DNA from 2 places in the Paraburkholderia sp. OAS925 genome. Region 2 is predicted to be linked to the other one. Evidence: riboswitches for the same ligand, from Rfam matches in the RefSeq annotation. Region 2 holds a riboswitch; the other holds the start of a gene.
The links. Region 2 has a riboswitch for manganese ahead of ABIE53_RS15830 (TMEM165/GDT1 family protein). Riboswitches for the same ligand answer to the same signal wherever they lie in the genome.
Positions count from the first base shown of each region.

Region 1 (3,406 bases), 3.5 Mb from region 2:
GATGACAATGTGGCTCATACCCGCCTCCGCGGACTTGCTCGACTGGTTCCCTGCCGCTTGATGCATCGACAACATGCGCGAATAATGCGCCGCGCAACGGTGATTTCGTCGGCGGCGCTTGTCGAGACCCATGTCGCAATGGTTTGTGAAATTATGCCGTCGTCCCGCATCGCGCGATTCCGGGAGTTGGCGAGAGAAAAGCCGTTAGATCGATGTATTGGGCGGGAGCATCGCCGCGGCTTGTGATTCGCCGGCGACGTGGCTCGAACGCCTAACGGCTTAGCGTGATCGCCAGATAAGCGGCGTACAGCGCGCCGCAGACCAGCAGCGCCCACACGGGCGCGCCGTGCTCGCGCGCGTTGAGCCGCAGCCAGCCCGCCGCGACCAGCGTGATGACGATGCCCGTCACCACCTCGATGCGCGGCGTCCACGGCGTCAGCAGAATGCCGATAGCCGGCAACAAGGTGCCCTGGAACACCATCGCGCCCGTGATGTTGCCGAACGCCAGAGTGTCCTTGCCGCGGCGAATCCACAGGATGCTGTTGACCTTCTCCGGCAACTCCGTAGCGATCGGAATGATCAGCAGCGACAGCAGCAGCGGCGACACGCCGACCACCGCGGACACGCCCCGCACGCCGTGGATGAAACCCTCCGCGCCCCACACGAGCAACCCAACCGCGATCAGCAGTTGGACGGCGATGGTCGCTAGGTTGGTCGGCACGCCGAGGCGCGCGAGCATCATCTTGCCGGGCGCTTCGGTGCCGTGGCCTGCATCGACGAGATCGTTCGACGCGCGGAAAGTCGCCACGACATACGCGACATACACGCCGACGAGCGCGACGCTGAACAACGCGCGCACGATGCGCTGCTCATGCGGCACATACATGGCCGCGGCGGCCAGCAGGAACGCAAAGAGGAAATAGTTGAGATCGCGAGTGAAGCCCGAACGCTCCGGCGCGACGCGTCCGCCGACGCCGCGCGAGCGCAGCACGGCGAGCGTCATCAGAAAGGTAGACAGCGTGGACAGCATCAGCGGTGCGCCGAGAATCGCGCCCACGCCGATTTCCTCGTTGACGGCACGATCGCTCGTCCCGCCGACAATCGCTATCAGCGGCACGAGCGTCTCGGGCAACGCGGTGCCGACTGCAGCGAACAACGAGCCGGTCACGCCTTCGGATATCTTAAGCCGCTCGCCGAGATGTTCGAGCGCGTTGGTGAAAAGCTCGGCCGCCACGAGGATGACGACCAGCATGATGGCCAGTTCGATGAGAAGACCGGTCATGCGCGGCTCCGTGCATCGAAGGGATTGACGTGATCGACGTGGTGGACCGAAAACGTGCGGCGCGGCAGATCGCGCGACAGCAAGTTGAGCAGAAGACGAGGAGATTGAACAGCGCGGGATTTCACAGCGGCTCCGAGGTCGGACGTAAGACGAACCATGACGCACCGCGACCCGTCCGACCAGAACGAAGCAGTGCGCCAATGGTCTCGCCAAACCGACCCGGTCGAACGCGCCATGACCCGCAGGCCAAGTATGTTGACGCGCTCTCCTTCAGGCGATGCCGCGATGCCGCGATGCGTGAAGGAAGGCTACTCCCCAGTGACCCGGGGATTTTAGCGGGAGTGGGCGGAGGCAACAAGCCTTCGCAAAGAAGCTTGTTGACTGTGTTCGCCGTGGGCCGAGCTTTTACTGCGTGCCAAGTGTAGTGTCTATGCAGCTTGCGCAGCGGTCTGTTTTCTTGCCGCGCGCAAGCTCATCGAGTCATTAATTGAAGTGATACTGGACGCCTACCGTGAAGCTATTGTTTGTTCTCTTCGTGCCGTCGTGATGGCTCGAGTCCGTGGTCCATTCGGCGACCGCGCTGACATGCTCCGCGAACTTGTAGTCCACGCCGAGGCCCCAATGGAACCGCGTATCGGGGTCGTCGCCCGTAAAGCCGGCGCGAATGTACGGCATGAACTGGTTAAACGGCATGCCGAATTTGGCGTCGATTCCGGCGTCCTTGAAGGTGGTGGAGCCGTGGTGCAAATCCGCGAAAGCCTCGGCTCCTACCACGAACCGCTGCACGTCGAAGTTGTATCCGGCGGTGAAGCCCGGAAACACCGTGTTATGCGACGCCTTGTTGAATGCGCCCGATGCATCCGAATTATTGACGCCTAGCTTGAAACCAACATAAGGACCGGCGAACTGGCTCACGCCCGCTTGCGGCGCCGCTTGTGCGCAAGGAAGCTGTGAAAGAAGAACCACCGATGCCGCGAGAATTGATCTGGTTATTTTGTGCATGAATTGCAAATAAAGCTCTTAGTCCGGCGAGTGATCTCGCAATGCCTGTCGCACTGGAATGCGAAAGGGTCGGCGTAGGCCGACGCGCAACTATTCCCATATCGATGGGAATTGCATAGGCAGCGCGCGCCGATTCAGCGAATGGATGAGAACGATCTGAAATTTCAGCGAAGATGTGAGGCGGGGGCTAGGAGGCGTGTGGGTGGGGCAGCGCGTCGGGCGAGTTCGAGTTGTTGGCGGTTTGTCGATGGTACTGCGGGACCACGCTTTCGAGCACGACAGCCGGATCTGCTCCGCCTAAGGTCTACGAAACGTCTCTCCACGCACGACCGGAGACTGAGTACGCCAAGGTCCCGTACCCGCTGGGTCCTGTATGATCCTACGCGACTCGCGTGCAACAACCCGGAACCCGGGCGCCCCAGGCAGCCTTCCGATAGCTTGCAAATAGATAGTTGCTCTATTGCTATGTCGAAAATACCGCTGCTACGAACCGCCCTGCCGCCGATCTGAACCAAAGTCGTTTTGATTGCTCCCGGCGTGTGGGAACCCTCGGACCAAGTCCGGGATAATCTAAGCTGGATATCCTGCCGTTGATTTCCCTCAGGTCACTGCACAGCATCGAGGTATAGGTCTCACGGATGCTGAAGTGAAGTCCGCTTGTTGAATGGTAATGGAATGAAACGCATTCTAATAGTAAAAGTCACCTCCTTAGGTGACCTGGTACATGGTCAGCCCGTGGTGGCCGACCTGCATCGCGCCTTTCCTGGCGTCAAGATTGACTGGGCCGCCGATGCGTCCTTCGCCGATGTTCCACGCTGGAATGCGGGCATCGACCGCGTGCTGTGCGCGCCATTGCGGGGCTTCAAGAAAAACCGCTCTGGGGCCGAGCTCAAGGCGATTTTTACATCGATATCTGAACTGCGACGCGAGAAATACGACATCGTTCTCGATCTCCAGGGCGTCTACAAAAGCGCGATAATTTCTTTCCTTGCGCGCTCGCGCCGGCGTCTAGGCTATCGTTCGGCAGACCTCGGCGAGAGCGGCGCCGCCTTTGCTTACACTGGCCGCTTCGCGCCACGTGAAGATCTCAATGCGTGGGACGGCTTGCGCCGCACTGTCGCC
Region 1 covers NZ_JBEUNO010000001.1:155,172-158,577, forward strand. Annotated here, with positions in the region: gene ABIE53_RS00725 (acetyltransferase) at 1-132, opposite strand, end outside; gene ABIE53_RS00730 (sodium:calcium antiporter) at 272-1,282, opposite strand; yybP-ykoY riboswitch at 1,419-1,611, opposite strand; gene ABIE53_RS00735 (outer membrane protein) at 1,766-2,284, opposite strand; gene waaC (lipopolysaccharide heptosyltransferase I) at 2,960-3,406, shown strand, end outside.
Region 1: it holds a riboswitch for manganese, as region 2 does, so the genes downstream of both, ABIE53_RS00730 (sodium:calcium antiporter) here and ABIE53_RS15830 (TMEM165/GDT1 family protein) in region 2, are expected to answer to the same signal.

Region 2 (3,406 bases):
CGCGGCGTCCGGGTTGCGGCGCACGCGCATCGTGTTCTTTACGACCGTGCGTTCGGGCAGCAGATCGAACTCGAGCGCGACGGTGTCGATCAGAAAAGCGGGCGGCGCATAATCGGCGCGGCGGATCACATTGGGCGTTGCGGTATCGGCCATGGCGTTCTGTAGTGATGGGACTCGAGCGGCCGGCGCACGAAGACGCGCGAGCCGGGCTTGTCGAGCCATTGTACAAAGCCTCGGGCAATCGTGCGGCGCGCGCTTTTCAGATAGCCGTTCGGCCGATGCGCGCTCGGACGCCCGCACCGCTCTTGCTCACGCTCAAGCTCCTGCGGCGTGGGAGCGGAAGGGAGCGGAACGGCGCGGCGCGATCGACGGTCATACGTACAATCAAAGACGAACGAACAGAAACGCTTCACGAGGTAGACCATGACAACGAATATCTGGACGCGCCGGGCCATGCTGCTGCTCGCGGCACTGAGCGTGCTGCTGTCCGGCTGCACGACCTACGTGACCACGCAGGTCACCGCGTTCTCCGACTGGAGCGGCGGCGACGCGGCCCGCACCTACGCGTTCACACGCGAGCCCGACCAGCGGAACAATCTCGAGCTGACCACCTATGAGCGCATCATCGCCAACGAACTCGCCACGCATGCGTTCCGCCAGGTTGACGGCAACGACGCGCGCTATCTCGTCGGGCTCTCGTATGGAATCCGCTCGGACATGGTGACGGTGGCCGAGCCGGTCTACTACAACCCGTGGCCGGCGCCTTACTGGGGCTGGGGCCGTCCGTACGATCCGTGGGGGCCGTGGGGTCCGTTTCCCGCAGGCTACGTGAACCAGAGCTATCCGATCTTCACGCATCTGCTCGGCGTGCGGATCACCGAGCGCGCGACGGGCAAGGAGGTCTACAACGTGACCGCGCGCAACTCGGGCGGCGAGTCGTCGCTGGTGAGGGCCATGCCGTATCTGGCGCGCAGTGCGCTTGCCGACTTCCCGCTCGGCAACGGCGTCGTGCGTACGGTGAAGATTCCGCTTGGCAACAGCGCCGGTGCTTCCAACGAAACGGCGGTGCCGGCTGCCGCCGCGTCCCCGGCTGCAGCGTCGGGCGCGAAAGCCGTGCAATGACCGCGACGCAACCGCAAGCGCGATAAAAGCGTGACAAGAGCGCGATCCGGCAAATGCCGGCATCGCGCACCTTCGTCAGAGCCCGCCGCCGAACAGCGCCATCGTTCCGAGAACCACGAACAGCACGGCGGCGATGCCGTGCACGATCCCGGTCGGCAGACGGTGCGCGAAGCGGTCGCCGAGCAGGATCGCCGGGACGTTGGCGATCATCATGCCGAGCGTGGTGCCCGCCACCACGCCGAAGAAGTCGTGAAAGCGCGCGGCGAGCGCAACCGTCGCGATCTGCGTCTTGTCGCCCATTTCCGCGAGGAAGAAGGCCACGACAGTCGCGCCGAACACGCCAAGATGCGTGCGGTTCGTGTTGGCTTCTTCGTCGTCGAGCTTGTCGGGCACGAGAATCCACAAACCCATGCCGATGAATGAAATGGCCAACGCCCAGCGCATGATGGCCGGCGTGAGCAGCGAGCCGAGCCACGCGCCGAGCGCGCCTGCGCCCGCGTGATTGACGAGCGTCGCGACCAGCACGCCGAGGATGATCGGCATCGGCTTGCGATAACGCGCGGCGAGCACGAGCGACAGCAGCTGCGTCTTGTCGCCGATTTCGGCGAGCGCGACCGCTCCGGTGGAAATGAGGAAAGCGTGGAACACGTGGGTTGGAATCCGCGGGCCGGGAAATGAACGAGCGACGACCCACGACACGCCGGGCCCAATTGCGGCGGGGTGTGGGTCATCGGTCTCGCCAGGCCAGAGGCTGCGGCTGCCACGGCCATGACGGCCAAGTCTGTTGACAGGCGCCCCCGCGAGCGCACGTTGTTGCGAGCCCGGCTAGATGCCGGGCGAACGTGGCGCGGGGCGGCTACTCCCCAATGAGGGACGGATTATAGCAGGCGTCGCCGCGCGACCGTTCTGCCGGGAGCAGAATTCGCGTGAAATCGGATCGCATGTATTCGACTGCAACAGTCGTCGCAGAAAGTTAATTGAAAGCATTCGCGGGATCCTCTTTGCGAACGCGACCACTGACAGTCGAATTCCCAAAAACCTACAGATGTAGGGATATTCCCAGGCCCAGATGGGAAATTTCTGCAAATCGCCATAGCGCTCAAATTAGCGTCGTAAACGCGAGACGGATACAGATGGATACGTCTTTTGTGGCTGATTTAATTCAGAATATTCAGTATGATTCCGGCGACTAAGGAAGCCTGAGCCAAACTACACGGCCAATCGTCAATGGCCTAAATAATCGGGCCAAAGTGCCGTTAATTCGCTGAACCCTACAAAAGAAGTCTGGATTGTCCCCCGGCTGGAAATTGCCGGTCCGCGCGGCGCGCATACGCTGTGACGGCTGCGTATTCCGTCAGGCGCTTCAGCCTCTCCTTGCTTCAACGCGCGAACACCGATATGCCCGATCCGCACTGGACCATTCCGGTCGCTCGCTGGTCTAGCTGGCCTGCTGCCACCACCGCCGCACCCGACATCGGTTTTATCGAACCGATCGTGCGGCGGCGTCTCAGCACGCTCTCGAAAGCCGCGCTGAAGGTGGCGCACGATTGCGTCGGGGCCGACGAGGCGCGCGTCGTCTTCGCGTCGCGGCACGGCGAACTGCGCCGCACCACGGAGATTCTGCGCGCCATCAGTTCCGGCGAGCCGGTGTCGCCGACGGCCTTTAGCCTCTCGGTGCTCAATGCGATGACGGGCGTGTTCGGCATCGCGCGCGGCGACCGCTCGGCGGCGAGCGCCATTTCGGCGGGCCCGGAAACGCTCGGTTATGCGCTGCTCGAGGCGTATGCGCAACACGCAACGCAATTGGCGTCACCGGTCCTGCTGGTCTACGCCGACGAACCGGCCGACCCCGCATACGGAACGATCGACGATGAAGTGCAGGGCGGCGCGATCGCGCTGCTCTTGAGTAACGAAACGGCGCTCGGCCATCTGGTCTGTACACAGTCCGCGTCGCCGCGCCTGCACGATTCGGAGCCCGCAGCAACCCGCTTCGCCACGCAAAGCCAGGCGCTGCTGCATTGTCTTGAAACCGGCGAGCCCGCGGCCTGGCAAGGCGCCGGCGTCCTTTGGCAGTGGGAGTGGCATGACCGCGCGGCTTGACTACACGTGGCGATTCTTCGCCACGGGCATGGCTTTCGTCGTGTTCGGCATCTGCGGCGTGCTGTTTTCGGTGCTGGTGTTTCCGCTCGCGTGGCTGTGGCCGCATCGTGCGTCGCGGCAGTTCGCGGTGACGAGCATCATCCACTGGTTTTTCCGCGCGCTCGTCGGCGCGTTGCAGCTGATC
Region 2 covers NZ_JBEUNO010000001.1:3,633,313-3,636,718, reverse strand. Annotated here, with positions in the region: gene pepN (aminopeptidase N) at 1-153, opposite strand, end outside; gene ABIE53_RS15835 (DUF4136 domain-containing protein) at 424-1,122, shown strand; gene ABIE53_RS15830 (TMEM165/GDT1 family protein) at 1,198-1,770, opposite strand; yybP-ykoY riboswitch at 1,781-1,999, opposite strand; gene ABIE53_RS15825 (beta-ketoacyl synthase chain length factor) at 2,521-3,222, shown strand; gene ABIE53_RS15820 (lysophospholipid acyltransferase family protein) at 3,206-3,406, shown strand, end outside.